DNA from 3 places in the Aquamicrobium ahrensii genome. Region 1 is predicted to be linked to each of the others. Evidence: predicted binding sites of a transcription regulator. Region 1 holds the regulator's gene; each other region holds the start of a gene.

Region 1 (10,143 bases):
AGCCCATCGAGCGGTAGGCTTCGACGCCCAGAGCGCCATGGCGCTTGGAGAGCTTCGCGCCATCAGCCCCGTGAATGAGCGGAATATGCGCCATCTTGGGAACCTGCCAGCCCATGGCGTTGTAGATGACGGTCTGGCGCGCGGCGTTGGTGAGGTGGTCGTCGCCACGGATGATATGCGTGACGCCCATGTCATGGTCGTCGACCACGACCGCGTGCATATAGGTGGGATTGCCGTCCGAGCGAAGGATGATGAAGTCGTCCAGATCCTTGTTGGGGAAGCGCACTTCCCCCTGCACGAGGTCGTGAACGACGGTTTCGCCCTCGGTAGGGGCCTTGATGCGGATCGCGCCCGCAACACCTGCCGGCGCGTCGGCGGGATCGCGGTCACGCCAGCGGCCGTCATAGCGCGGGGGACGCCCTTCGGAGCGGGCCTTCTCACGCATCTCTTCCAGTTCGGCCGGCGTGGCGTAGCAGTAATAGGCCTTGCCCGAGCGCACCAGTTCCTCGGCCACTTCGCGATGGCGCGAGGCGCGCTGGTATTGGGATACGGCCTCTCCTTCCCAGGTGAGGCCAAGCCAGGTCAGCCCTTCAAGGATGGCCGCGGTGGCGGCTTCGGTGGAGCGTCCCCGGTCGGTATCCTCGATGCGCAGCAACATGACGCCGCCGGTGTGCCGGGCGTAGAGCCAGTTGAACAGCGCGGTGCGCGCGCCGCCTATGTGCAGAAATCCCGTAGGTGAGGGAGCGAAGCGGGTGACGACCTTTTCAGACATTCAATTCTCGCGCGGTGCCGAAAGCCGCCTGTCGGGCTTTCGCAGTTTGCGCGTTCATGTAGCATAGGAGATGAGGGGTGCAAGGGGAGAGCCCGTGACTTTGTCGTCTGCGGGGGAACAGGGCGCAAAGATTCCGCCATCTGACGTCAGCGAACGCAATCTTTTCGCCTTGCCGGAGCGGGTCTCGCAGGATGCTCCGCAGGCTTGCGAGCCGTTGCGCTGTTCCACACAGCCAAATTCCGCTGAACCAGCCGTTGAGACGCCGCCTCGGCCCCCGAACCTGTGGGTGGCGAAGGAGCCAGCAGCGGGAGGAGCGGCGTGGCGCGCCGTTTCCGATGCGATCGCTCTGGAACTTGAGCGTGGCGGCGCGTTTCTGCTGACGCCGGTGTTCTTGTCGGTCGGGGTCGTCGCCTATTTCACGCTGCGCTACGAACCGTCCTGGCCCTCTCTTCTTGCCATGACGGGGCTTGTCATCGGGACCGTGTGGCTCGCCCGGCACAGACACGCGCTCCAGCTTTGCCTGCTCGCTCTGTTGCTCTGTCTTGCCGGAATCTGGCTTTCCAAGCTGGAAACCTGGCGACTTGGAACGAAGATCATAGGCGCGGAGATAAGTGTGCGCCTGACAGGCCGCGTGGTGGAGATCGAGGAGATGGCCAGCGGCCGCAAGCGACTCACCATCGATGTCGTTTCGACCGAGCGTCCGAAATTGCGGTATCAGCCGGAGCGAGTGCGCCTTTCAGCCCGCAAGATATCTCCTGATATCGGTCCCGGTTCCGATGTGACCGGCCTTGTGCGCCTCCTGCCGCCTGCGGGGCCGATTCGACCGGGCAGCTACGACACATCCTTCTCCAGCTATTTCAGCGGCATCGGCGCCAGCGGTTTCTTCCTTTCCGGGCCGGAACTTTCCTCCCCGACAGTAGCTCCGATCACCGCCCGTTTCGGCGCGGCGATCGAGCGTGCGAGGCAATCGATCGCCGGGCGTATCAGGCAAAGTATCGGCGGGCCGGAGGGCGAGATCGCCGCCGCTCTCATCGTCGGCGTGCGGGCTGGTATCCCGGAAGAAATCAATGAGGCGATGCGCAAGACCGGCATCTACCACATCATTTCCATTTCCGGTCTGCATATGGCGCTGGTCGCCGGCACCGTGATGGGTCTCATGCGGGCGCTGTTTGCGCTGTTTCCGGATTTTTCGTCCCGTCGACCGGTCAGGAAATATGCGGCGTTGACGGCGCTGTTCGCCATCATCGCCTATCTGCTGATTTCCGGAATGGTGGTCGCCGCAGTTCGCTCTTTCATCATGCTGGCGGTGATGCTGATCGCCATTCTGTTCGATCGAAGCGCGCTCACTATGCGCAACCTCGCCATTTCCGCCATCATCGTCATTCTCGTAACGCCGCATGAGGTTGTGGGCCCAAGTTTCCAGATGTCGTTTGCGGCGACCGCCGCACTTGTTGGGGCCTATGCGGCGTGGTCCGATTATCGCGCCCGACGCGTTTCGGCGGGAGTTCCCGCAAAGCGCTCGCTCGCCAGTGCACTTCTGCATCGATTTGCCGTCATGATGATCGGGCTCGCCGCCACTTCGATCGTCGCTGGCATCGCGACAACACTTTACGCAGCCTGGCACTTCCAGCGTGTGGCGCCACTCAGCCTGCTGGCGAACCTCGCAGTCATGCCCGTCGTTTCGATCATCGTCATGCCGTTTGCGGTTTTCGCGTCCATAGCCATGCCTTTCGGGCTGGATGGCCCGTTTCTGTATGTGATGGGGCAGGGTCTGACTGTAATGATCCATCTGTCAGAACGGATCGCCGACCTGTCGCCCATTGATGCGGTCGGCCTGATTTCGGCAGCTTCCGTCCTTTTAGCAAGCATAGCGCTCGTGATCGCGACCATGGCGACGACATGGCTGCGATGGGTTTCGGCGCCGTTTGCGGTGGCGAGTCTGATGATGCTGATTGAAGAACGCACACCGGACATTCTGATTTCGGAAGACGCGCGGTTGCTCGCCGTCACCATGGAGAATGGCGAGATCGCCGTTAACCGTCCGCGCCCCAACGCCTTCACCATGGATAATTGGCGGCGGGCTCTCGATGCGCAAGGCGTGCAGGCGCCGGAGCGACGCAAACAAAAGGATCGGAACGATCTCGCGCTGAAAATGAAGGACGGTGGCGAGGAATCCACCGCAGGCGCAGGATTTCGATGCGCGGACAGGGTTTGCGTGACACACCACCCTTCAGGCGCGCAGATCGTGCAGGCGTCCGATACCGATACTGCCCGCGCCTTCTGCGATACGGCGAGCCTTATCGTGATCGAAGACCCAACGGCAAGAAATCCCTGCCGCAATGCCGGTCTCGCCGTCATCACCCGCCGCCAACTGGCGCAAAAGGGCAGTGCGGCGGTATTCCTGCCGGCAGGCTTTTCATCGAACGGCGCAGCATCCACGAGACCAAAGCCCGAAATACACTTCTCCATCGAGGGAGACTATCGCCCATGGCATACCCAGCGCCGATTTTCCCGGGAGGCGCGCGGCATGCCACCCTACCAGCGGAAAGTGGCCACCCCCAAGCCTGCAAATTCTCCGGAAGGTGGCCTGACGCGCGAATCGGAATAAAGAACAAGCCCGTCCAGAATGCACGCGATGGCCGCCCGCTCCAGGATCAAGCCGCCAACGTGTAATACCTAACCTGATTTAGAAGGTTAGCCTTATATCGTTTGGTTTTCTCGATATTTTTCTTTAAAAGATACATGCACCTTCTGAAGACCGGCTTTCGTCGAAGGGCTTCCACTTTCTATCAGTAGCGACGGATCAATCCGACAAGCCTGCCTTGCACCTTCACCCGGTCGGGTCCGAAGATACGCGTCTCATAGGCTGGATTGGCCGCTTCAAGGGCAATGGAAGCACCCTTGCGGCGGAAACGTTTCAGGGTGGCTTCCTCGTCATCCACCAGCGCGACCACGATGTCACCCGGCGTCGCCGTGTCACCATTGCGGATGATGACCGTATCGCCCTCAAAGATACCCGCCTCGATCATCGAATCGCCTTTGACCTCCAGCGCATAGTGTTCGCCGCTGGAGAGCATTTCCGGAGGCACGGAAATGGAGTGCGTCTTATGCTGGATCGCATCGATCGGCACGCCGGCGGCGATCCGTCCCATAACCGGAATGGAAACGGCCGAACCCGAATCGTCGTCATTGCTGGCGATCTGGAGTTTGCGGGTTTCTTTAGCCGGCTGCCCGAGACTGCCCTGAATGACGCTTGGGGAAAATTTTCGCGCGCTGTTGAGGCCGGGCGCAATGGAATCGGGCAAACGCAACACTTCGAGCGCCCGGGCGCGATTGGGCAGGCGGCGAATGAAGCCGCGTTCCTCCAAGGCGGTGATGAGCCGGTGAATGCCGGATTTGGAAGCGAGATCCAGCGCCTCCTTCATCTCGTCGAATGAAGGCGGAATACCGCTCTCTTTCATTCGTTCATGAATGAAGAGCAGCAATTCATGTTGCTTGCGCGTCAGCATCGGTTCCCCCGGCAGCGGTGAATCCAGAATTGGAAAACAAACCCGGAACAAACACTATATGTTCCAGTTGTGTTCCGCAACCGTTTAAAGTTTAATGAATGAATTGAGAATTCGTTAGTCGATGAGCAGAACCGGGCACGGCTCGCCGGCTGCGAGCGGATCTGCGAATGGAGCCCGGACGATCAGGCCGCCGGCTGCCGCCATCACGCGCAGCATGGAGGAATCCTGCATTTCGAACGGCGTGGCCACAAGCTTTCCATCGCGCTCCTCAAGCCTCGCGCGCACATAATCCTGCCGGTGATCGTTGGCGCTCATGTCGGCCCCAAGGATAGCGGCGCGCATGTCCTGCCGGAACGGCTTTCCTCCAAGACGGGCAAGCAGCGGTTTGAGGAAAAGCTGGGAGCAAACGAGGCTGGCCACCGGATTGCCGGGCAGACCAAGACATCTGATCTCGCCCATCCTGCCGAACATCAGCGGCTTGCCGGGGCGCATGGCGATCTTCCAGAAATCGAGCGTCATGCCTTCCCCGGTCAAAACCTCGTGAACGAGGTCGTGATCGCCAACGGAAGCGCCGCCGGACGTAACGATAACATCTGCCCCCGCCGCCACCGCTTCCCTGACCAGCGCTGCCGTGGCGTCCCTCCGGTCGGGGGCGATACCGAGATCAAGCACTTCCGCGCCGGCGGCGCGGGCGCAGGCTGCGATGCCATAGGCGTTCGAGGAGATGATCTGGCCAGGCCCGGTTGCGCTGCCGGGCGGGCGCAACTCGTCTCCGGTGGCGATGATGGCGACCAGCGGGCGCTTCACCACCGAAAGGCTGGGATGGTTGGCGGACGCAGCCAGCGACAATGCTGCAGGACCGAGCAGGCGGCCTTTCTCGATCAGCAGGTCGCCTTCCATGAAGTCGATACCGGCGCGCCGGACATTGCGGCCCGCTACCGTGGTCTCGAGCAGTTCTATGATGCCCGGCGCCGCAACCTTCACATTCTCTTGAATGACGACAGTGTCGACGCCGGCGGGAAGGGGCGCGCCGGTGAAGATGCGTACGCATTCTCCCTTGCCCACGGTCCCGGAAAAGGTGCTGCCGGCGGCAATTTCGCCAATCACTGCGAGCCGGTTTCCAATTGCGCCTGCATCGACCCCGTGGGCGGCGTAGCCGTCCATGGCGGAGGCGTGGAACGGCGGCTGCGTGCGAAGCGCCGTTACCGGTTCAGCCAGCACCCGGTCGTAAGCCTGATCGAGGGGAACCCGTTCGGCAGTCAGAGGCTCGACACCCTGCAGAAGGCGCTCCAGCGCCGTCTCCATCGGAACCAGAGCCATGTCAGCTTTCCGCCTCATAGTCGCCGGACTTGCCCCCGGTCTTTGAAAGCAACCTGACGTCCGAGATAACCATGCCACGATCCACGGCTTTGGCCATGTCGTAGATGGTGAGGCAGGCGACGGAAGCGGCTGTCAGAGCCTCCATTTCCACCCCGGTCTTGCCGGTCACCCGCGCCATCGCCCGCACCCTGAGGCCGGGCAGGGCGTGGTCCGGTTCGATCTCCACCGTGACCTTCGTCAACAGCAGCGGGTGGCAAAGCGGAATGAGTTCATGCGCTTTCTTTGCCGCCATGATGCCGGCGATTCGGGCCGTGCCAAGAACGTCGCCCTTCTTCGCATTGCCTTCGACAATCATTGCCAGCGTTTCGGCCTGCATGCGCACGACGCCCTCGGCGACCGCCTCGCGAATTGTTTCGGCCTTGTCGCCAACATCCACCATATGCGCCTCCCCCATCGTTCCGATATGGGTGAGGCCGCTTTTGGCGGGTGGTGTATTGGTCATCGCCTCAAGCTCCCGGAGCGTCCAGCCCCAGCAAAATGCGCGTTGCAGCGGTGACGTCTTCCTGCCGCATCAGGCTTTCGCCGACGAGGAAGGCGCCAATTCCGCTGGCGGCCAGCCTCTTGCAATCCTCATTGGTGAAGATGCCGCTTTCGCCCACCAGCAGCCGATCCGCCGGAACCATGGGAGCCAGCCGCTCGCTGGTTTCGAGGCTGGTTTCGAAGGTGCGCAGATTGCGGTTGTTGATGCCCAGAAGACGGGATGAGAGACGCAGCGCGCGCTCCATTTCCTCCTCGTCGTGAACTTCGATCAACACATCCATGCCGAGCGAAAACGCGGTGTCTTCAAGCGCGCGAGCCGTTTCGTCGTCCACGCTCGCCATGATGATGAGAATGGCGTCCGCGCCCCAGGCGCGCGCCTCATGCACCTGATAGGTGTCGAACAGAAAATCCTTGCGCAATGCAGGCAGGGACACCGCCTCGCGGGCGTCGGTCAGAAACTCCGGCGCGCCCTGAAACGAGGGGGCGTCGGTGAGCACCGAAAGACAGGCCGCCCCGCCGGTTTCGTAGGCGCGGGCGAGGGCGGGCGGATCGAAATCCGCACGGATCAATCCTTTGGAGGGGCTGGCCTTCTTGATCTCGGCGATGAGCGCGAACTGGCCGTCCCTGTTGCGGCTTTCGAGCGCGGCGAGAAAACCGCGCGGCTTGTCCCGATCGCTCGCACGGGCCCTGAGATCATCCAGTGAAACGCGCGCTTTGGCGGCGGCGATTTCGTCGCGCTTGTAGCTTTCGATCTTACGCAGAATATCGGACATGGCTAAGCGTTGGAAACCTCGATCAGTCTGTCAAGCACCTGCATGGCGCGGCCGCTGTCGATCGCCTCGCTGGCTTTCGCGACGCCTTCCGCCAATTCGGTCACCTGCCCGGCGACCACGAGACCGGCCCCGGCATTCATCAGCACGGTGTCTCGGTAGGCGCCGGAAGCGCCGGAAAGCACATTGCGAAGCGCTGCCGCATTGGTTTCGGAATCTCCGCCGCGCAAGTCCTGCTTGGAGTGGCGGCCCAACCCCAAGGCCTCCGGAGTTAGCGTGAAACTGCGCACCTCACCACCAGCAAGTTCGGCAACCTGCGTTTCGCCGGTGGTGGTGATCTCGTCATAGCCGTCGCCATGCACCACCCACACATGGGTGGAACCAAGAGCCTTGAGCGCCTCGGCCACGGGTACGACCCATTCCGGTGCGAACACGCCGACGAGCTGGCGGCCGACACTGGCCGGATTGGTAAGGGGGCCGACCAGATTGAAGATGGTCCGGGTTCCCAGCTCCACTCGGACAGGGCCGACATGCTTCATGGCCGGATGGTGGGCCGGCGCGAACATGAAGCCGATTCCGGCCTGTTCGACGCAACGGCTGATCGCATCAGGAGCCAGTTCGATGTTGACGCCGAGTTTTGTCAGCACATCGGCGGTGCCGGTCAGGGACGACAGGCCCCGGTTGCCGTGCTTGGCCACCGGCACGCCGCTGGCGGCTGTGACGAAAGCGGACGCGGTGGAGATGTTGAAGCTGTGCAGGCCGTCGCCGCCGGTTCCGACAATGTCGATAGCGTTGGCCGGCGCCGAAACGCGCAGCATCTTGTCGCGCATTGTGGCCACCGCGCCGGAAATCTCGCCGACCGTCTCCCCGCGCACGCGCAGCGCCATCAGAAAGCCGCCGATCTGGCCGGGGGTCGCGTCGCCGGACATGATGATCTCGAACGCCTCGCGCGCTTCCTCGAAGCTGAGCGGCTTGCCAGCCGCGACGCTTGCAATGAAGGGCTTCAGCGCGCTCATCGAACGAGCGCCTGCGATATGGCTACCTGATCGATTTCGACCTTGTACTCGGTCTGCAACCGGGCAACGAGTTGGTCGAGAAGGTCGCCCGAGAGGCCGGCCGCGAACGAGGTGCGGACATCCTCCGGCACCGTGCTGGCGTCAGCGCCGGCGGGCTCGACCACCTGAGCGACCTTGAACAGGATCTGCGCGTCGCCGGCAGGCGAGGGCACGATGCCCGATCCGCCTTCACTGACTTCGAAGATCTCCGCGGCGCCTTCGCGGCCGAAATCTGCATCGTCGGCGGAACGCTTCAACCCGCGTTTGGTCTGTTTTTCCAGTGAAAGCTCGGAGGCGAGGGCATCCAGTTCAGCCCCTTCCTGGACGCGCTTCTGCAATTCCCCGGCCTTTGCCAGAAGCTTCTTTTCCGTCTCCAGAGCAGTCCAGTCGGCGACAACGCGCTCGCGCACCTCGTCGAGCGTCCGGTCGCGCGCGGGGGTAACGGAGTTCACCTCATAGAACAGGTAGCCGCCATTTGCCGTGGTGATGCTTTCATTCTCGATTCCGGTCTCCGCCTCGAATGCCGCGCGGATGAGATTTGCAGATTCCGGCAGATCGCGGATGACGCTCTCATCGGGCGCCCGCCCTGACCGATCGATGGATTCGACGGCCACGACCTTCAGGCGCTGCTTGGCCGCAGCCTCCTCCATGCTGTCGCCACCGGCGCGGGCGTCTTCATAGGCGTCGTGCACGTCGAGCAGAACGCGGGTGGCTTCGCTGAGCGCCAGATCCTTGCGAATCTGGTCGGAAACCTCGGCAAGCGGCTTCGCCAGCTCAGCATTGATCTCTGTAACCCTCAGCAGAACCGGTCCGAAAGCGCCCTTGACCACCTGGCTCACTTCGTTGAGGCCAAGCGCAAAAGCTACATCTGCGACGGGCTGATCGGCGATCTTGTCCTTTGCGAGCGTTCCCAGCTGGACATCCTCTTCGGTCTTTCCCTGAGCGGCATAGACCTTGTCAAAGGTTGCGCCAGCATTGATCGAATCGCGCGCCGTCTGCGCATCCTGCTCCGACTTGAAAACGATCTGCTCGATCTTGCGTGTCTCAGGCGTGGTGAAGAGCGCCTTGTTTTTCTCGTAGTCCTCTGCGACCTGCTCGTCGCTGATGGAGGCGACATCCATGATGTCTTCAGGTTCCAGCCGGATATAGGAGAATTTGCGATACTCGGGCGCTGCGTAACGCTGCTTGTTTTCTTCGAAGTAGGCGGAAAGGTCGGCATCGGACGGAGCTGTGATCGGTTCGACCAGTGACTTCGGGAGCGCAAGATAGTCGACCGTACGATCTTCGCCCTGATAGAGCGCGAAAGCTTTCAGGAACGTGTCCGGCACTTTGAGGCCGTCGGTTGCCGCCTCGATGATCTGCTGGCGTCGCGCCACCTGCGCGCGATTGTGGAGATAGTCCTCCGGCCGCATTCCGACCTGTCGCAGCACATAGTCGAACATCTGGCGATCGAATTGGCCGCCGGGGCCGTGGAAGGCCGGATCTTCATGGGTGAGGGCGGCGAGACGGTCCTGCGAGATGCCGAGGCCTATCTTGCGGGCCTGCTCGTCCAGCAATGCGCCGGACACGAGCTGCGCCAGAACCTGACGGTCCAGACCCAGCGCGTTAACCTGCTCCTGCGTCAGTCGCTGGCCGAATTGCTGGGAAAGCGCGTTGATCTGCCGGTCATAGGCCAGACGGTATTCATTCACGGATACGGAGGTGCCGCCAACCCTGACCACGGATTCATGTCCGCCGAGCACGCCCGAGACCTGGCCGGAGATGCCCCAAACGGCAAAGCTCAGCACCAGAAGAAGGAGCAAAGTTTTGGCGACCCAGGTTCCTGCGGCTTTTCTTAGGCTGTCGAGCATGTTCACTTCCGGTTTCAGACAAGGCCCAAGGGCAATAGCCTCCTTGGGCGTCACTGTCGATTGCTTTGTGGTCCGATTTTGTTACTGAAGGCGCGCATATGGAACCTGTCGGAGATAGATACACCATGACGCCAGGAATTCGACCGCTCGTCGCGGGCAACTGGAAGATGAACGGCATCGGCGCTTCCCTCGATGAGCTCAGGATGATCGGCGACGGGTTCATGCGGGGTCTCGATGCGCAAACCGAGGCTCTCGTTTGCGTGCCGGCGACACTGCTGTCCCGCGCAGCGGAGATTCTGTCGCGTACTCCGGTTCGCGCCGGCGGCG
Region 2 (10,143 bases), on a different contig from region 1:
GCACTGCCTGCGCGATGTTGAGCGAGGCGAAGCCCGGGTCGACCGGAAAGGTCACGATCTCGTCCGCCAGGCCAACCTCGTCATTGTTGAGGCCGAAGCGCTCGCGCCCGAAGAAAATGCCGGTGCGCTGCCCCGCTTCACAACGGGCTCTCAGTGTCCTGCCCGCCTCCACCGGCCCTCGCACGGGTTTGAAGCCGTCACGCGCGCGCGCCGTGGTCGCGAAGATGAAATTCAGATCCGCAATCGCCGACGGCAGATCGTCGAACACGCGCACGGCATCGATGACATGATCGGCCTTGCTGGCCGCCGCCCTTGCCTTTTCGCTCGGCCAGCCATCGCGCGGATTGACCAGCCGCAGCTCCGTCAGCCCGAAATTGGCCATGGCGCGCGCCACCATGCCGATGTTCTCACCGAGCTGCGGCTCGACGAGAATGATGACCGGACCGGCCGGAGACGTCGCTTTGTCTGGGGTGTTCGCTGGGGGCATCGAGATCCGGCAATTGAATTCGTGGAAGGCAATAGCCGTCCCTGCCATATCCGCCCGGCAAAATGAAGGCATTTTGCGGTCGCAAGCACGACCAAAAAGGCAGGCTGGCGCACTGCTGAATTGAGCCCTGCATGATTTGCGCGCCACCACTTGCTTTGGTATAGGGGCGCATCCTTAACGCCCAGCCGTTCCGGCGAGGCCCTTTTCCAAGACGAGGCAGTTTTCATGGCGAAGATCAAGGTGGCGAACCCGGTCGTCGAGCTCGACGGCGACGAGATGACCCGCATCATCTGGCAGTTTATCAAAGACAAGCTGATTCACCCCTATCTCGACATCGATCTCGAATATTACGACCTGAGCGTCGAGCACCGCGACGCCACCGATGATCAGGTGACGATCGACGCCGCAAACGCCATCAGGAAGCACGGCGTCGGCGTGAAATGCGCCACCATCACGCCGGACGAGGCGCGCGTCGAGGAATTCAAGCTCAAGAAGATGTGGAAGTCGCCGAACGGCACCATCCGCAACATCCTCGGCGGCACCATCTTCCGCGAGCCGATCATCATGAAGAACGTGCCGCGTCTGGTGCCCGGCTGGACCCAGCCGATCATCGTCGGCCGCCACGCCTTCGGCGACCAATACCGCGCCACCGACTTCCGCTTCCCCGGCAAGGGCAAGCTGACCATCAAGTTCGTGGGCGAAGACGGCCAGACAATCGAACATGAAGTGTTCGACGCACCCGGCTCCGGCGTGGCCATGGCCATGTACAATCTCGACGAATCGATCCGCGAATTCGCCCGCGCCTCTTTGAACTACGGCCTGCTGCGCAACTATCCGGTCTACCTGTCGACCAAGAACACCATCCTCAAGGCCTATGACGGCCGCTTCAAGGATATCTTCCAGGAAGTTTACGAGAAGGAGTTCGAGGCGCAGTTCAAGGAGCGCAAGATCTGGTACGAACATCGCCTGATCGATGACATGGTGGCTTCCTCACTGAAGTGGTCGGGCGGCTATGTGTGGGCGTGCAAGAATTACGACGGCGACGTCCAGTCCGACACGGTGGCCCAGGGCTTCGGCTCGCTCGGCCTGATGACCTCGGTGCTGATGACGCCGGACGGCAAGACCGTCGAGGCGGAAGCCGCGCACGGCACCGTGACCCGACACTATCGCCAGCACCAGAAGGGCGAGCAGACCTCGACCAACTCCATCGCGTCCATCTTCGCCTGGACGCGCGGCCTCGCCCATCGCGCCAAGCTGGACGACAATGCCGCACTCAAGAGCTTCGCCGAGACGCTCGAGCGCGTCTGCATCCAGACGGTCGAGAGCGGCTTCATGACCAAGGACCTGTCGCTGCTGATCGGCCCCGACCAGCCCTGGCTGTCGACCACCGGCTTCCTCGACAAGGTGGACGAGAACCTGCAGAAGGCGATGGCCTGACACAACTGACAAGCAGGCTTGTCGCCTCCGGCAAGCCAGCAAACGGACAGGAAGGGCGGTTTCCGGAAACGGGAACCGCCCTTTTCCTTTGCCCGATCCTCTGCCGGGACAGGTGACTGCGCCCCTACAATCTTGCGATGTCCGCCTGCCGGAATGCCTTGCCTTAGGCGACGTTCGCCTCGCACGCCTTTCTCCCCGGCACGACTCACGGTAGTTTACTGCACGGTCGGGTTGTATCGTGGGGACGACGCATACAGCTTTGCCTTTTCAGTGTTCGTTCGAGCGTCGGCGCAGAACCGGAAATTTCGTCCGGCCGATGCTCTCAACCCCGAAAGAGAGGGACAATGCCTCAGAAACTCGCGGCCGAATTCTTCGGCACATTCTGGCTGGTTTTTTGCGGATGCGGCTCTGCCGTTCTTGCCGCTGCGTTTCCTGAAGTTGGCATTGGCCTGCTGGGAGTCGCGCTCGCCTTCGGCCTCACCGTCGTCACCATGGCCTATGCGGTCGGCAGGTTTTCAGGCGGCCATTTCAATCCGGCGGTTTCCGTCGGCATGGTCGTCGGCGGGCGTATGCCGGCGAGCGATCTTCCAGGCTACATCATCGCGCAGGTGGTCGGCGGCATCGTCGCGGGCGCGGTGCTCTATGTGATCGCCTCCGGGCAGCCGGGCTTCTCCGCCGGCGGCTTCGCCTCCAACGGCTATGGCGAGCTGTCGCCCGGCAAATACTCCCTGTTGTCCGGCCTGCTGATCGAGGCGGTGCTCACCGCATTCTTCATCTTCATCATCCTGGCGACGACCACAGCCAAGGCGTCGGCCGGCTTCGCGCCGCTGGCCATCGGTCTGACGCTGACGCTGATCCATCTGGTGTCGATCCCCGTCACCAACACTTCGGTCAATCCGGCCCGCTCCACCGGTGTCGCCCTCTTCGCGGAAACCGGCGCTCTAGGTCAGCTCTGGCTGTTCTGGCTCGCCCCAATCGCGGGCGCTGCGATCGGCGCGGTGATCTGGAAAGCAATCTACGCGGACGAATGAAATCTTCCGCGGCATATATGAAAAGGCGGCCTGCGGCCGCCTTTTTTCCCTTGAACGTAACCAGCAATCAAACAGATCAACTTTGCCCAAACACCGGGTTTCCGGCTCTGGTGCCCCGGCTGGCCCGCATCCGGCCGGCGGGGTACAGCACCGCAGGCTGCTCAGATAAGCGCATCGTTGCGGCCTTCTGCCTCGCCGACAACGGCCGGGCCCTGCATACCCGCACCCTCCGCGACCACCGAGCGTGGGACCTAACGCAAACATCCACGACACCACTGCAACGCGCTGACCGAGCCGGGATCGCCCTTCAAAACGGCAATACCCCGCACCTGACAGGCCGGGGCACTGACTCGTTTGGTAAAGGCGACCCTGGCGGGAGGGAGGAATCAGCCGATCAGGGACGCCTCGACCGCTGCAAGCGCCTGCCCGGCCCGGGTCCCGTCGGGACCACCGGCTTGCGCCATGTCGGGTCGGCCCCCACCGCCCTGCCCGCCAAGCGCGGCCGAAGCCTTGCGCACCAGATCAACCGCAGAAAAGCGTGCCGTGAGATCGTCGGTGACAGCCACCACGACGCTCGCCTTGCCGTCTTCGGCGACGCCAACAAAGACGACAACGCCCGAGCCGACGGACTTCTTGCCTTCATCGGCCAGCGACTTCAGATCGCGCGGAGAAACACCCTCGACCACCCTGCCGAGAAATTTCGTGCCGGCAACGTCCTTCACTTCGGAAGTGGCGTCGCCACCTGCCCCGCCGCCCAGCGCCAGCTTGCGCCGCGCCTCGGCAAGTTCACGTTCCAGCTTGCGGCGCTCCTCCATCAGAGCCTCGACGCGCGCCGGCGCCTCGGCGGGCGATACTTTCAGCATCGTCGCGACCGACTTGAGCCTCCGCTCCTGCTCATCCAGATACTGGCGCGCGGCATCTCCCGTCAGCGCCTCGATGCGGCGAACGCCGGCGGCAACCGGGCTATCGGATATGATGCGCACCAAGCCGATGTCGCCAGTGGCGCTGACATGGGTGCCGCCGCACAGTTCGATCGAATAAGGCCGGTTGGCTTTTTCGCCGTGCAGGGCCGTTCCCATCGAGACGACGCGCACCTCGTCGCCATATTTCTCGCCGAACAACGCCATGGCGCCTTCGGCGCGCGCATCGTCGACCGACATCAGCCGTGTCGTGACCGGGCCGTTCTGGACCACGATCTCGTTGGCCATGCGTTCCACCTGCTCAAGCTCCTCGGGGGCGATCGCCTTGTTGTGGGAGATGTCGAAGCGCAGGCGATCCGGAGCGACCAGAGAGCCCTTCTGGGCGACATGGGCGCCAAGCACCTCGCGCAGCGCCTCATGGATGAGGTGGGTGGCCGAGTGATTGGAGCGCAGTCTGCTGCGGCGTGCGTGGTCGACCTTCAGCTCGACCGCGGCGCCAAGCTTCACCGTGCCCGTCACAACCTGGCCGAGATGCACGAATACGCCATCGCCCTTCTTCTGCGTATCCTCGACTTCGATGGAGAGGCCCTCACCGGATATGACGCCGGTGTCGCCCATCTGACCACCGGATTCCCCGTAAAATGGCGTCTGGTTGACGACGAGCGCCACTTTCTGGCCGGCGGAGGCGCTTTCCACTTCCTTGCCCTCCTGCACCAGAGCCTGAACAATGCCTTCGGCCTGCTCCGTGTCATAGCCGAGGAACTCGGTAGCGCCGGTTTTCTCGCGCACGCCGAACCAGACCGTCTCGGTCGCCGCTTCACCCGATCCGGCCCAGTTGGCGCGGGCCTCGGCCTTCTGGCGTTCCATCGCCGCGTTGAATCCATCGAGATCGACGGCGATATTGCGCTGACGTAGCGCGTCCTGCGTCAGGTCGAGCGGGAAGCCGTAAGTGTCGTAGAGCCTGAAAGCGGTTTCCCCGTCGAGCCGGCCGCCACCACCCAGATTCTCGGTCGCCTCGTTGAGAAGGGTCAAGCCGCGCGCCAGCGTCTTGCGGAAGCGGCTTTCCTCCAGCCTCAGCGTTTCGGAAATCAGGTTCTCGGCCCTTACCAGTTCGGGATAGGCCTGCCCCATCTCGCGCACCAGCGCCGGGACCAGACGCCACATCAACGGGTCCCTTGCGCCCAGAAGCTGGGCATGGCGCATGGCGCGGCGCATGATGCGGCGCAGCACATAGCCGCGTCCCTCGTTGGAGGGCAGAACGCCATCGGCGATGAGGAAGGACGAGGCGCGCAAATGGTCGGCGATGACCCGATGGCTGGCACGGTTCGCCCCGATCGCGGGAACGCCGGTCGCTTCCTCGGAAGCGCGGATCAGCGCCTTGAAGAGGTCGATGTCATAGTTGTCATGCACGCCCTGCAGCACGGCGGCGACGCGCTCCAGCCCCATCCCGGTATCGATGGACGGGCGCGGCAGTTCGATGCGCTCCTCCTTCGCCACCTGCTCGTATTGCATGAAGACGAGGTTCCAGATTTCGATGAAGCGGTCACCATCTTCGTCGGGGCTGCCGGGGGGGCCACCGGGAATATGATCGCCGTGATCATAGAAAATTTCCGAGCAAGGACCGCAGGGACCAGTATCGCCCATCGCCCAGAAATTGTCACTGGTCGCAATGCGGATGATCTTCTCGTCTGGCAGGCCGGCTATCCGCTTCCACAGGTCGGCGGCCACCTCGTCGGTGTGATAGACGGTCACCAGCAACCTGTCCTTGGCCAGCCCGAACTCGCGGGTGATCAGGTTCCAGGCAAGCTCGATGGCCCGCTCCTTGAAATAGTCGCCGAAGGAGAAATTGCCCAGCATCTCGAAGAAGGTGTGGTGACGCGCAGTGTAGCCGACATTGTCGAGGTCGTTGTGCTTGCCCCCGGCGCGAACGCATTTCTGGGAGGTGGTTGCGCGGCTGTAGGCGCGCGTTTCGAGACCGGTAAACACGTTCTTGAACTGCACCATACCGGCATTGGTGAACATCAATGTCGGGTCGTTGCGCGGCACAAGCGGGCTGGAGGCCACAACCTCGTGACCTTCCTTGCGGAAGTAGTCGAGGAAGGTCGACCTGATCTCGTTCACACCACTCATGGAAGATGCCTTTTGGACAATAATTCGAAAAAGCGCCTCAACCAACCATGTGAGCGCCCGTGCAGAAACACAGCCTTTTAGCGGCCTGCCCGCACCCTGTCCAGAATGCCGCGCGCCGCTCCGGACTGTCGGAGATGCGATAGCGAACACCGGCGTTACACAACAAGCTGCAAAACCTTTTTTACCGTTCCGGAAAACCACAACGCCGGCCTGAAAAGACCGGCGTTTTGGTTACGATACACAGCGCGTGTCGCAGCGCCCGGATATCGAGGATTAACCCTCTCCCGCTTCCGCCTCGAAACCACCGTCTTCAAGGAACTTCTCCGCTATCAGGCCCGCACTCTGGCGAAGCGCCATTTCGATCTCGCGCGCCGTATCGGGATTGTCGCGCAGGAACTGCTTGGCGTTCTCGCGCCCCTGACCGAGACGCTGCGAATTGTAGGAGAACCACGCCCCGGACTTCTCCACCACTCCGGCCTTGACGCCGAGGTCGATGAGCTCGCCGGTCTTCGACACGCCTTCGCCATACATGATGTCGAACTCGACCACCTTGAAGGGCGGGGCAAGCTTGTTCTTGACCACCTTGACGCGGGTCTGGTTGCCGACCACCTCGTCACGATCCTTGACCGAGCCGATACGGCGAATATCGAGACGCACCGAGGCGTAGAACTTGAGCGCGTTGCCGCCGGTGGTCGTCTCCGGGGAGCCGAACATGACGCCGATCTTCATGCGGATCTGGTTGATGAAGATGACCATGGTGTTGGAGCGCGAGATCGACGCCGTCAGCTTGCGCAGCGCCTGGCTCATGAGGCGGGCCTGCAGGCCGGGCAGAGAATCGCCCATTTCGCCCTCGATTTCGGCGCGCGGGGTCAGCGCAGCCACCGAATCCACCACCAGAACATCGATCGCGCCGGAGCGCACCAGCGTGTCGCAAATCTCCAGCGCCTGCTCACCGGTGTCCGGCTGCGAGATCAGGAGGTTTTCGAGATCAACGCCAAGCTTGCGGGCATAGACGGGGTCAAGCGCATGTTCGGCGTCGACGAACGCGCAAATGCCGCCCTTCTTCTGGGCCTCGGCCACTGTATGAAGAGCCAGCGTCGTCTTGCCCGAGCTTTCGGGACCGTAAACCTCGATAATACGCCCGCGCGGCAGGCCGCCCACGCCCAGCGCAATGTCGAGGCCGAGCGATCCGGTCGAGACCGTCTCTATCTCCACCACCTGCTCGTTTGCGCCCAGACGCATAATCGAGCCTTTGCCGAAAGCCCGCTCGATCTGCGACAGGGCCGCGTCCAGAGCCTTTGATTTGTCCACCGAATTGTCCTCTACAAGCCGTAATGAATTCTGAGCCATGATACAGCACCCTTTGGTCGTCAATGATAGACGGACAATCGTTGACCGCTCACATTTTTGTACCTCTTTTGTTCCAATCTGGCAAGAGTTATTAACTATTTGTTTTTATTTGAAAAACCTAATATGTTCTCATTTTGTTTAAAGACCGGATGCGCCTTTGTGGAGATGTGAATATTGCAGGCGGGAACACACGGCCCCGAATCGAAGCCCCGCCTGACCCCATGCTAGGCGGCTCAGCGCGCCAGCCTCTCTTCCTGCGCCGCTGCCCGCAATCCGGCGTCATAAGCCTTGCGGGCCCACATCGTCATTTCATCGGGATCATCGAATGCGGCCTCGGGCACGGTCCAATAGGGCATGGCCACCTTCCTGCCTTTTCCGCGATAGGTCCATTGCCGGGAGCCGGCGGCCGCGAAGTCGGGACCGCTTTCGGCATCCGCCTTGAGCATCAGTTCGTCCTGCAGAACAATGGCTATGATGACGCCTCGATGGTAGACGCCCTTGCCGCCGAACAGACGGCGTATGGTAACCGCGCCGAGGCCTTCGAAAAGGTCGTCGATACGCGCATTGTCCATGGCGGGCAGTTCAGGCGTCGGCTGCGGCGCGAGCCTCGGCCAGAGCCTTCAGATCGGCGGGCTTGAGTTCCACGGATTCGCCGCAACCACACGCGGAAGACTGGTTGGGATTGCGGAATACGAAGCCGGTGCGCAACGTTCCAACCTCGAAATCCATTTCGGTGCCGAGCAGGAAAAGCGCGGCTTCCGGCGCGACGTAGACATGTGCGCCCCGATGCTCGACATGGTCGTCTTTCGGGTTCGGCTGAGTGACCAGATCGATGGTGTACTCCATGCCGGCGCAACCGCCTTTTTTCACTCCGATGCGAATGCCATGCGCGCCCTCGCGCGAGGAGGCGATCTCCTGCACGCGTTCGGCTGCCTTCTCGGTCAGCGTCATGACGGAAAAACGTGCCATGCCAGTCTTCTCCATGCCACGCGGGTTAAAGGCCCGCCGGAATGACCTTCTTTATCTCCCCCCAAGATGGGGGAATTCGGAACTCGCCGCAAGGGCGCGACCGGCGTTCAATACCAGCCGACGGCGATCTGCGCCTCTTCCGACATGCGATCCGGAGTCCATGGCGGATCGAAGGTCATGTTGACCTCGACGCCGGAAACCCCTTCCACCGCGCCCACCGCGTTCTGAACCCAGCCGGGCATCTCGCCGGCGACCGGACAGCCGGGCGCGGTCAGCGTCATGTCGATCATGACGGTGCGGTCGTCCTCGATATCGATGCGGTAAATCAGGCCAAGCTCATAGATATCGGCCGGGATTTCCGGGTCATAGACGGTCTTGAGCGCGGAAATGATATCGTCGGTCAGCCGCGCCAGTTCGTCCTCGGAAATGTTCGAAACCGGCGCGGTTGCGATGGCCTGTTCAGGCTGTCCGTCGGCTTCGGCGTTCGTGGTGGTCTCATCCATATCCGTCATCCGAAAAATTTCCGCGCCTTTTCCAGCGCCTCCGCCAGGGCGTCGATCTCGGCTTTGGTGTTGTACATGCCGAAGGATGCCCTGCATGTGGAGGTGACGCCGAAGCGTTTCAACAGCGGCTGGGCGCAATGGGTGCCGGCGCGCACTGCAACGCCCTGACGGTCGATCACCATCGAGACGTCATGCGCATGAATGCCCTGAAGCTCAAAGGAAACGATGGCTCCCTTGTCCGCAGCTTCTCCAAAAATGCGCAGCGAATTGATGGCGCGTAGCCGTTCATGCGCATAATCGGTCAGTTCGGCCTCATGCGCGGCGATGCGCTGGCGGCCGATGCTGTCCATGTAGTCCAGAGCTGCGCCCAGCCCTATCGCCTGAACGATGGGTGGTGTGCCGGCCTCGAAGCGGTGGGGCGGAGCGTTATAGGTGACCGTGTCCTCGGTCACCTCCTCGATCATCTCGCCGCCCCCCATGAAGGGCCGCATCGCCTCCAGCCGCTCCGTCTTGCCGTACAGAACGCCGATGCCAGAGGGGCCGTAAACCTTGTGGCCCGTAAAGACGAAGAAATCGCAATCGAGGTCCTGCACGTCGACCGGCATATGAACGGCGCTCTGGCTCCCATCGACCAGAACCGGAATGCCGCGCGCATGGGCGATACGGCAGATTTCCCGGATCGGCGTCACGGTGCCAAGCGCATTGGACATATGAGTGATGGCGACCAGCTTCGTGCGATCGGTCAGGCTCTTCTCGAAATCCTCGAGATGCAGCGCGCCAAGATCGTCCACCGGCACCCAGACCAGCTTCGCGCCCTGCCGTTCGCGGATAAAATGCCAGGGCACGATGTTGGAATGGTGCTCCAGGATCGACAGCACGATCTCGTCGCCCTCGCCGATGTTCGGCATGCCGAACCCGTAAGCCACGGTGTTGATCGCGGCGGTCGAGTTCGAGGTGAAGATGATGTTGTCGGTGGACGGCGCATTGAGGAAGCGGCGCACGCTCTCACGCGCCTTTTCATAGGCGTCGGTGGCGGCGTTGGAAAGGAAATGCAGGCCGCGATGGACGTTTGCGTATTCCAGGGAATAGGCATGCTGGATCACGTCCAGCACCACCTGAGGCTTTTGCGCCGACGCGCCGTTGTCGAGATAGACCAGCGGCTTGCCATGCACCTGCCGGGCAAGGATCGGGAAGTCGCGGCGAATAGCCTCGACATCATAAGGGGTCGTCTCGATCTTCTGGTCCATTGCTCGTTCTCTACACCGCGTTCCCGAATCCCCCACCCATACGGGAGGGGGACGCCGATCAGGCCCAAA
Region 3 (10,143 bases), on a different contig from region 1:
GCGGCATGTCGGCATAGCGTTCGCGCGCCTCGAACACGAAGACGTTGCGCTTGCGCGGCTCAACCGGCAGCTCGACGCCGGCAAGCGCCGCCACCTTGCCGGCGTTGGGGCCGGCGGCGTTGACCGCCAGACCGGCCTCCAGCCTGTCGCCATTGTCGAGCGTCACCGAGGCGATCCTGTCGCCCTGCCGCTCGATGGACGTGACCGAGGCGGTGACGAGATCGACATTCATGCTGCGCAGCGCCTTGCGGAACAGATGCAGATAGGCATGCGCATCGAACCAGCCCTCGCCGCTGGCGCCATAGGCTCCAGCGACGATGCCCTCGCCCGACAGCCAGGGAAAGCGCTTCATAAGGGCTTCGGCGTCCTCCAGCACGATGTCGGCGCCTTCGGTCGCCTGCACCGCATGGTTTGCCCGGAGAACCGGCAGCCCCTCCTCCGATGCGAGGATCAGGTAGCCGCCCTCGCGAAAGCCGATGTCGGCCTCGTCGCCGAACGCCTGCTTCAACTGGCGGAACAGGTCGAGCGTGAAGCGCGACAGGCGGATGTTCTCGGCGATCGAGAATTGCTGGCGGATCGAGGCCGCCGACAGCATGGTGGCGGAGTGGGTGAATTGCGGGTCCCGCTCGATCAGGGCGACAGTGCCGGAAAAGCCTTCCTTGCGCAGATAATAGGCGAGCGAAGCGCCCATGATCGCGCCGCCGATGATGACGATGTCGTATTTCGCCATGATGTGATTCCCGATTTTACCTGCGCCGATCAATGCAGCTTTCGCCATTCCGCCGCAAGCTCTTGCAAGGGCCAGAAGAGCCGGGCAAGAAGACCAGATGACCGAAATGCAAATCCGTCCCCGCCGCTCCGTTCTGTACGTGCCCGCCGTCAACGACAGGGCGCTTGCCAAAACGGGGCGGCTGACCTGCGATGTTATCATCATCGATCTGGAGGATTCGGTGGCGCCATCCGAAAAGGTGGTGGCGCGGCGGAAGCTCGCCGCGATTTTCGCGGCCCGTCCGCAGCGGGCCGAGATGGTGGTGCGTATCAATGCGCTGTCGAGCGAATGGGGGGCGGAGGATCTCGCCGCAGCGATTGCGTGCAAACCCGACGCCATATTGCTGCCCAAGGTGGATACGGCGCGCGACGTTCTGGAAGCAGGCGATTTTCTGGACGAGGCCGACGAGGACGCCGCCATCGCCCTGTGGGCGATGATCGAGACGCCCAAGGGCCTGATGAACAGCGCCACGATTGCCGAGCTTGGCCGCGATCCCGCCTCGCGGCTCGCCTGTTTCGTTGCCGGAACGAACGATCTCGCCAAGGAGACCGGCGTGGCGCTGACGCCCGACCGGCGCTATTTCCTGCCCTGGCTGATGCAGATGGTGCTGGCGGCGCGCGCCGGCGGGCTCGACCTCATCGACGGCGTCTACAATGAATTCCGCGATACGGAGGGGTTTTCGCGTGAATGCGCGGAGGCGGCGAATATGGGATTCGACGGCAAGACGCTGATCCATCCCGCGCAGATCGAGGTGGCCAATGCGGTGTTCGCGCCGTCGCAAGGCGCCGTCGCCGAGGCGCGCGCCATAGCCGCCGCCTTCGCGCTTCCGGAAAATCGGGACAAGGGCGTGATTGCTCTCAACGGGCGCATGGTCGAGCGCCTGCATCTGGCGCAGGCCGAAAAACTGCTGGCGAAAGCAGCCGTCATCGGGGCATGATCGCTGTCCCGGACCCCGGACCCATGAGCTGAAGCAGCGTCATCACAGGACGAACCCATGCGCCTCTATCGTTTCCTCACAGCCGTCGACGACGCCACATTCTGCCACAAGGTGACGGCGGCGCTGAACAAGGGCTGGCATCTCTACGGCTCGCCGACCTACGCCTATGACGGACAGGAAAAGATCATGCGTTGCGGGCAGGCGGTGGTGAAGGATGTCGAAGGCCAGGACTATGTTGCCGGCGAGACGAAGCTCGGCGACTGGTAGGACGGCTCTCCTGCTCTATTCGGCCGAGGTCTCGATACGCTCCATGTCGTCGTCGGAAAGCCCGAAATGGTGGCCGATCTCGTGGATCAGCACATGGGTGACGATGTCGCTCAGCGTCTCCTCGTTTTCAGCCCAGTAGTCGAGAATGGCGCGGCGGTAGAGGGTGACGCGGTTCGGCCCCTCGCCGGTGGCCGGGTTCCATCGTTCGGCGATACCGCGGCCTTCGAACAGGCCGAGCAGGTCGAACGGCGTTTCCAGCGCCAGATCGTCCATGATCTCGTCGGTGGGAAATTCGGTCACCTGAATGACGATTTCGCCGGTCAGCGTGCGGAACTCATCCGGCAGATGCGCGTAGGCTTCCAGAGCCAGCATCTCCATTTCCTCCAGCGAGGGTGAGAGCTCTCCGTGCCAGGTGCGGGTCTTGTAGATGCGGGCCATGCTTCGTCCTTCTTTCCCGCGGCATATAGGCTTTTGCGCCGGGCTCGGCAAACCCTGATGCATGCGCGGAACCTCAAGAGGAATAAATTCTTCTCAAAGCTGCTTGACTCTCGCCTGCGGCTCTGGAATCCATAAGAACATAACAGGAACAAATAAGAGAGTTTGACGTCATGGCGAACCGCGCCGTGGCGCGGGACGCCGTTTTCGCCCTGCGCCGGGAAATCGCAAGGATCGAAGGCACGCTGCCGCAGCGGCTGGAGACGCCGGCGGAGGCGGGCGACGCCGCGCGTCTTGGCATCGGCGTCGCAGGCTTCGACAAGCTGCTCGGCGGCGGGCTGGCGATGGCGGCCCTGACCGAGATCCATGGTCATGAAACGCGCGATTCCGGTGCGGTTTCCGGCTTCGCGCTGGCGCTGGCCGGTTTGTTGCTTAGCCAGGCAAAAGAACCGGGACCGGTGCTGTGGGTCGGCATGTCCGAGGTGTTCCGCGAGGCCGGCTTTCCGCATGCGGCGGGCGCACAGGTCCTGTCGGGCCTTTCCCCGGAACGCCTTCTGTTCGCCGAAGCCCCGAAGCTTGCCGATGCGCTGTGGGTGGCGGAGGAGGCGATTCCGCTGCAAAGGCTGGCGGCCGTGGTGGTGGAGGTTCGCGGCAATCCCGAAAAACTCGACCTTACGGCGACGCGCCGCCTGCATCGCCGGGCGCAGGCGGCGGGACGGCCGGTGTTGCTGCTGCGTCAGGCCGCGCAGGCCGAGACGACCGCTGCGCCGGTGCGTCTGGTCGTATCGCCGGCCCCCTCCGGGTCGCGCCGCACCCTTGCCGGCCCGCTCGAAGACTCGATCGGCCGGCCAGCCTTCACCGTCTCGGTCGACAAATGTCCCGCCGCCTTGCCCGGCCTGTTCACACTGGAGTGGAATTGCGATGAGCGCCTGTTCACCGAAAGAGCAAACCCGCAAATCGGGGCAGCGAATCCTGTCGCTGTGGTTTCCCTATCTGGCTGCGGAAAGGGTTCTGCGCCGGCGGCTGGGCAGGTCGTGGCGTTCCGCAAAAAAGACGCATCCGCCGCTGGCGCTCAGCCTGCACCGGAACAACGTGACGCAGATCGGGGCCCTCGACGCACGGGCTGAGGCGCTTGGCCTGAAGCGCAACATGGGCCTTGCCGATGCGCGCGCCATGCACCCGTCCCTCGACGTGGTCGAGGCCGACCCGGCAGGTGAACGCCGCCTGCTGGGTCAGCTTGCCGACTGGTGCGACCGCTATACGCCGCTGGTGGCGCTGGACGGGGAGGACGGGCTGCTCCTTGACGTGACCGGCTGCACCTCACTGTTCGGCGGCGAAAAACCGATGCTGGACACTATGCTGGCCCAGCTTTTCGAACAGGGCTTCGAGGCGCGCGCCGGCCTTGCCTCGGCCGCCGGGGCGGCATGGGCGGCGGCGCGTTTCCATGGCAAGCGGATCGTTGCGCCGGGAGGCGAGGTGGAGCTTCTCGCGCCGTTGCCGCCGCAGGCGTTGCGCCTTGAAAAGCCGGTCTGCACGGGGCTGGACAGCGTGGGCCTGCGCAGCGTTCGCGAAATCATGGCTGCGCCCCGCGCGCCCCTTGCCCGCCGCTTCGGCCGGGAGTTTCTGATGCGCCTCGATCAGGCGCTTGGCCGCATCGACGAGGCGATGTCGCCGCGCCTGCCCGTACCGGAACTGTCGGTGGAGCGGCGACTGGCCGAGCCGGTCGTGCTCACCGAGGACATCGAACGGCTGATCCACATGCTGGCGGCGGCGCTGAAAAGCGATCTGGAACGGCGGGGCGAGGGCGCAAGGCGGCTCAGCCTTTCCCTGTTCCGGGTCGATGGCGCCGTCAGCCGCATCGCCGTTTCCACCTCCCTGGCCCTGCGCGATCCGGTCAAGGTCCGCAATCTGTTCCGTGAAAAGCTTGCCGCCATCGCCTGCGATTTCGACGCCGGCTATGGCTTCGACCTTGCCCGTCTCGCCGCCTTTTCAACCGCGCCCTTCGACATGCGTCAAACCGATCTCGCCGGCGAGACCGACGTGGCGGAGGACGATCTTGCCCTGTTCGCGGATCGCGTACGGGCAAGGCTGGGGCCCAGCGCGGTGATGCGACCGGATCGGATCGAAAGCCATATTCCGGAACGGGCGGTCGCCTTGCGGCCATTTGCGGGAAAGGTGGTGGAGGGCGGCAGGCCGCGCGCGCCTCATCCATTGCCGCCCGAGCGCCCCCAACCCGAACGCCCCGTACGCCTGTTCGACCGGCCGGAACCGGTCGAGGTGCCGGTGACTGAAATACCGGAAGGACCGCCGATGCGGTTTCGCTGGCGGCGCGCCCTGCACAAGGTGGTGCGCGCCGAGGGGCCGGAACGCATCGCGCCCGAATGGTGGCGCAGCGCGGAAGATATGCCGGAGCGTGATTATTACCGCGTCGAGGACAGCGAAGGCCGCCGTTACTGGCTCTACCGGCTCGGCCAGCATGAGGCCGGCAAGCCGCCGCCGCGCTGGTTCATGCATGGGCTCTTCGCATGAGCGCTTCCGCTGCGGCGAATGGGTCTCCCGCCTATATCGAGTTCGGCGTTCATTCGAACTTTTCGCTGCTGCGCGGGGCTTCGCGGCCGGAAGAGCTTATCGTGGCGGCCTGCGCGCTTGGGTATGCCGGCATGGGGCTGGCCGATCGCAACACCGTATCGGGCGTGGTGCGGGCCTGGAGCCAGTCGAAGGCGATCCGCTTTTCGGAAGAGGGCGAATCGCCTGTCCTGCCCTTTCACCCGGGTTGCCGGCTGGCCTTCGCCGATGGCACGCCGGACGTGCTCGCCTACCCGCAGGACCGCGAGGGCTGGGGTCATCTGTGTCGGCTGCTGACGACAGGAAATCTGCGGGAGGAAAGCGAAAAGGGCGCGCCGCTTCTTTATCTGCGCGACCTGATGGAATGGGGTGACGACATCTCGCTCGCCATCCTGCCCGACCCGCTTGGTCCCGCAACCGAAACCCTTGCCCTGCTCGCCCGGCTGAAGGACCGGTTCGGCCAGAACCTGTGGCTGGCCGTCGCGCCCGATTATCGCGGCAATGACCGCTTCCGGCTGGCGCAGGCCGGGGCCCTTGCGGGTGCCGCCGGCCTCCCGCTGATGGCGACCAACGACGTGCTCTATCACGCGGCCGGGCGTCGCCCCTTGCAGGACGTGCTCACCGCCATCCGCCTCAAGACCACCGTGGCCGAGGCGGGGTTCGAGCTCGCCGCCAATGCCGAGCGCCACCTGAAACCGCCGGCCGAGATGGCGCGGCTGTTCAAGCGCTGTCCGCAGGCGCTGGCCGAGACGCTGCGCTTCGCCGCAACGCTGTCGTTTTCCCTTTCCGAATTGCAGCACAACTATCCCGACGAGCCGACGCGCGACGGCGCGACCCCGCAGCAGGAACTGGAGCGGCTGACATGGGAGGGGGCGGCCCGTTTCTATCCCGAAGGCGTGTCCACAAAGCTGGCGGAGCGTATCGACAAGGAACTGGCGCTGATCGGCAAGATGAACTATGCGCGCTACTTCCTCACCGTGCATGACATCGTCCAGTTCGCGCGCAGCAAGGAGATATTGTGCCAGGGGCGCGGTTCGGCCGCCAATTCGGTGGTCTGCTTTCTGCTGGGCGTCACCGCCGTCGCGCCGGAGCAGATCGATTCGCTGTTCGAGCGCTTCATTTCCGAGAACCGCAACGAACCGCCCGACATCGACGTCGATTTCGAGCACCAGCGGCGCGACGAGGTCATTGCCTATATCTACGATAAATATAAGGCGAAACATACGGCGCTGGCCTGCGCCGTGATCAGCTACCGGGGCCGTTCGGCCCTGCGCGAGGTGGCCAAGGCCATGGGCCTGTCGCAGGACGTGCAGGGCGCCTTGTCCGCCTCGATCTGGGGGTGGTGGACCTCCGGCATCGGCTCCGAACAGGCGAAGGCTGGCGGCCTCGACAAGGCGGATCCGGTGACGCGCCATGTTCTGGCCCGCGCCAACGAACTGGTGGCCACGGAATGTCCGCGACATTTGTCGCAGCATGTCGGCGGCTTCGTTATCACCCGAGACCGGCTCGACGAGATCGTGCCCGTCGTCAAGACGGCGATGGACGAGCGCAAGATGGTGGAATGGAACAAGGACGATCTCGACGCAGTCGGCATCCTGAAGGTGGATGTGCTGGCGCTCGGCATGCTGAGTTGTATGAAGCGGGCCTTCAACCTGCTGGAAGATCATTACCGGGTGCGCGACGGGCATGGCAGGCCGATAACGCTGGCCACCATGCGCAAGGAAGATCCGCTCGTCTACGACATGATCTGCCGGGCCGATACGCTGGGCGTATTCCAGGTCGAATCGCGCGCCCAGATGTCGATGCTGCCGCGCCTCAAGCCGCGCTGCTTCTACGATCTCGTCATCGAGGTGGCGATCGTGCGCCCGGGCCCCATACAGGGCGACATGGTGCACCCGTATCTGCGCCGGCGCGAAGGCAGGGAGCGGGTCGACTACCCCAAACCCGAACTGGAAGGGATTCTCGGCAAGACGCTGGGCGTGCCGCTGTTTCAGGAACAGGCGATGAAGATCGCCATCGTCGCCGGCGGCTTTACCCCGGACGAGGCGGACCTGCTGCGCCGCGCCATGGCGACCTTCAGGCGGACAGGCAAGGTGAGCCTCTACCAGGAGCGCATGGTCAGCGGCATGGTCAAAAAGGGCTATCCGGAAGCGTTTGCAGAGCGCTGCTTCAAGCAGATCGAGGGCTTTGGAGAATATGGCTTTCCCGAAAGCCATGCCGCTTCCTTCGCCTTGCTGGTCTATGCCTCCTGCTGGTTCAAGGCCTTCTACCCGGACGTCTTCTGCGCGGCGATCCTCAACTCCCAGCCCATGGGCTTCTACAAGCCGGCCCAGCTCATACGCGATGCGGCCGAGCATGGCGTGGAAATCCGCCCGCTCGACATCAACGCGTCCGGTTGGGAGTGCGCGCTGGAAAAGGCCGGGTTCGATCCGTCGCGTGTTTCGGAACGCCATGTCGACATGCGCCGGACCATCCGCACCATGCATGCGCTGCGCATGGGCTTCAACCAGATCAGGGGTCTCGGGAAGGAGCGCATGGAAGCCTTCGTCGCCCGCCGTGGCGACGGCTATGTTTCGGTGCGCGATGTGTGGCTGCGCTCCGGGCTGAGCAGGGGCGAGATCGGCAAGCTTGCCGAAGCCGATGCTTTCCGCTCGGTCGGGCTCGACCGGCGCGGCGCTCTGTGGGCGGTGCGCGCGCTCGACGCCAAAAGCGCGCTCGAGGCCCTGCCGCTGTTCGACCGGCCGGGTCTCGATACGCCCGAGCGCGAACCCGTTACGCGCCTTCCGGCGATGCGGCCCGGCGAACAGGTTGTGCATGATTATCGCAGCCTCGGCCTGTCGCTGAGGGCGCATCCGGTCAGTTTTCTGCGTGCGCGGCTCGATCGCGCCGGCGTGACCCCGAACGTTCGGCTGGGGTCGCTGTCGGATGGTGCGCGCGTCACCGTATCGGGCCTGGTGCTGGTGCGGCAGCGACCCGGCAAGGGCAACGCCATCTTTCTCACGCTTGAGGACGAGGGCGCGATCGCCAATATAATCGTCTGGCCGCGTATATTCGAGCGCTATCGGGCGGCGGTCATGGGCGGACGCTTCGTGCGCGTCACCGGCAAGCTGCAATCCGAAGCGAACGTCATCCACATCGTCGCCGCACGGGTCGAGGATTTTTCCCCATGGCTGGGGGCTTTGCTGGATGAGGACTCCAGGCCGGATCGGGGCGGCACAGGAGTCATCTCTGTGGAAAGAAGCCAGCATATGCTGGCCCGCAATGCGCAATCCGTCATGCCCAAGGGCCGGAACTTTCATTGAAATGATGCCGGTGCATAATGGGCAGCGGCGTTCTGGCGAAGGCGACCTGCTGGTCCAGCCTGCGCTCTTTGGCTACATTTGCGCCACGCAGGCGATTCCGCTGGCAACGGAATGCTGTTGCAGACGTCAGCTTTCCTCTGTCAACGTGCGCGCTTCCGAAGGCAGCATGATGGGAATTCCGCCCCTGACGGGATAAGCGAGCCTCGCCAGCCTCGAAACCAGTTCGCTGCGCTCGGGATCCCATGTCAGCGGGCCTTTGGTGAGCGGGCAGGCCAGCAGCTCCAGCAGTTTTACATCCACCTCGGGTCCGTTTTTTCCACGCTCATCCGCCATGTGGCCACCCCATGTTCTGAACCTATTGAAGGCTCGAACCGAAATCGTCATTGTCGCGCGCCAGCGCCATTTCGGTGATGGCGATCAGCGTCTCGGCGCGGGTGCGCAGGTCGGGAGCCTCCAGCAGCGCCTGTTTTTCAGCCGGTCCATAGGGAGCCATCATCGACAGGGCGTTGACCAGCATGGTGTCGTCGGCGCGATTCACACCTTCCCAGTCCGCCTGCAGATCATTGGCCTGCAGATAGGCGCGGAACACTTTCAGGAGAGCGGGACGGTCGATGCTGCCGGCGTCGTCATCCTCAAGATCGGCGAGGAACGGGGTGACCCTAGCCTGACGGAAGGGGGTTTTGACCGCAAGCTCTCCGGCAAGCCGGAAGCGGCACACGCCCTGCAGCGCGATCAGATAGCGGCCGTCGCCGGTCTCGGTCATCGAGGTGATGCGCCCAAAACAGCCGACCTCGCAAAGCTCCGGCTGCCCGTCGTCGCGCAGCGCCCCGTCGAGGCCTGGCTGGATGAGGCCGATCAGCCGGTGCGCGGCGATGGCGTGATCCACCATCTGCAGATAACGCGGCTCGAAGATGTTGAGCGGCAGGCGGCTGGACGGCAACAGCAAGGCGCCTTCCAGCGGAAACAAGGGAACGCTGTGCGGAAGGTCCGATTCGCGTCTGTAATGTGCGTTTCCTGCCTGCATACCTTATCCGTCAATGCGTATCCGCTTTCAGGAGAACAGTAGCGACGACAGCTTGCGCCGCGCGGCGAGCGTGGCCTCGTCTGTCATGCCCCATGCCTCGAAGAATTGCAGCAACTGCGAACGCGCACCGTCATCGTTCCAGTTCCGGTCGGCCCTGAGGATGGCGAGCAGATTGTCCGCCGCCTCCATGCGCTCACCCGCAGCGTTCTGGATCATGGCGAGATCGAAGCGGGCCTGATGGTCAGCCGGATTTTGCCGGAGGCGGTTTTCCAGCTCGGCCGCATCGCCCAGTCCCGCCGCCTGCGCGGCCAGCGACAATCTGGTGCGGACGGCGGCGACTTCCGGCGCATCGCGCTTGTCTTCCGGCACCCCCTCCAGAATGGCTTGCGCGCCCTCGATGTCTCCGGCCTCGAACAGAATGTCGGCAAGCCCCGCTGCGGCCGCGACCGAATCGGGAGCCTGTTGCAGGATCGCGCCATAGATGTCGGCAGCCTTTTGCGCATCGCCTTGCGTTCGCGCCTCGGCGGCGGCGGCGAGCGCCTCTTCCAGCGCGGCCTCGCCGGCATCCTTGCCGCCCAGCCGGTCAATGAATTCATTGATCTGGCTCTCGGGCACCGCGCCCATGAAGCCATCGACCGGTTGACCGTCCTTGAAGGCGATAACGGCCGGAATGGACTGGATGCCGAGCTGGCCGGCGATTGCCGGATGCTCATCGATGTTCATCTTGACCATTCTGACCCGACCGCCGGCCGCCTGAACCGCCTTTTCCAATACGGGGCCGAGCTGTCGGCAAGGTCCGCACCACGGGGCCCAGAAATCGACCAGCACGGGCTGATTGCGCGAT

What was found. The regulator LexA, encoded in region 1, represses DNA repair genes until DNA is damaged. The targets are predictions, from matches to a motif close to TGTTCNNNNTGTGTTCNG.
Region 2: the regulator LexA is predicted to act here: its motif matches at 7,414-7,431, upstream of recA (recombinase RecA).
Region 3: the regulator LexA is predicted to act here: its motif matches at 2,545-2,562, upstream of ABID44_RS11880 (ImuA family protein).

Annotation. Positions count from the first base shown of each region.
Region 1 is NZ_JBEPMN010000001.1:171,039-181,181, forward strand. It holds gene gltX (glutamate--tRNA ligase) at 1-772, opposite strand, end outside; gene ABID44_RS00900 (ComEC/Rec2 family competence protein) at 1,059-3,380, shown strand; gene lexA (transcriptional repressor LexA) at 3,562-4,281, opposite strand; gene ABID44_RS00910 (molybdopterin molybdotransferase MoeA) at 4,396-5,601, opposite strand; gene moaC (cyclic pyranopterin monophosphate synthase MoaC) at 5,603-6,103, opposite strand; gene trpC (indole-3-glycerol phosphate synthase TrpC) at 6,108-6,914, opposite strand; gene trpD (anthranilate phosphoribosyltransferase) at 6,917-7,927, opposite strand; gene ABID44_RS00930 (SurA N-terminal domain-containing protein) at 7,924-9,816, opposite strand; gene tpiA (triose-phosphate isomerase) at 9,942-10,143, shown strand, end outside.
Region 2 is NZ_JBEPMN010000004.1:146,079-156,221, forward strand. It holds gene ABID44_RS07750 (RNA methyltransferase) at 1-487, opposite strand, end outside; gene ABID44_RS07755 (NADP-dependent isocitrate dehydrogenase) at 713-1,924, shown strand; gene aqpZ (aquaporin Z) at 2,269-2,955, shown strand; gene alaS (alanine--tRNA ligase) at 3,342-6,005, opposite strand; gene recA (recombinase RecA) at 6,279-7,355, opposite strand; gene ABID44_RS07775 (TfoX/Sxy family protein) at 7,589-7,927, opposite strand; gene sufA (Fe-S cluster assembly scaffold SufA) at 7,938-8,324, opposite strand; gene ABID44_RS07785 (SUF system Fe-S cluster assembly protein) at 8,432-8,836, opposite strand; gene ABID44_RS07790 (cysteine desulfurase) at 8,833-10,074, opposite strand.
Region 3 is NZ_JBEPMN010000008.1:82,246-92,388, reverse strand. It holds gene ABID44_RS11900 (NAD(P)/FAD-dependent oxidoreductase) at 1-730, opposite strand, end outside; gene ABID44_RS11895 (HpcH/HpaI aldolase/citrate lyase family protein) at 828-1,706, shown strand; gene ABID44_RS11890 (DUF1737 domain-containing protein) at 1,764-1,973, shown strand; gene ABID44_RS11885 (metallopeptidase family protein) at 1,989-2,411, opposite strand; gene ABID44_RS11880 (ImuA family protein) at 2,582-3,535, shown strand; gene ABID44_RS11875 (Y-family DNA polymerase) at 3,501-4,937, shown strand; gene ABID44_RS11870 (error-prone DNA polymerase) at 4,934-8,275, shown strand; gene ABID44_RS11865 (Trm112 family protein) at 8,402-8,608, opposite strand; gene ABID44_RS11860 (LON peptidase substrate-binding domain-containing protein) at 8,631-9,299, opposite strand; gene trxA (thioredoxin) at 9,327-10,143, opposite strand, start outside.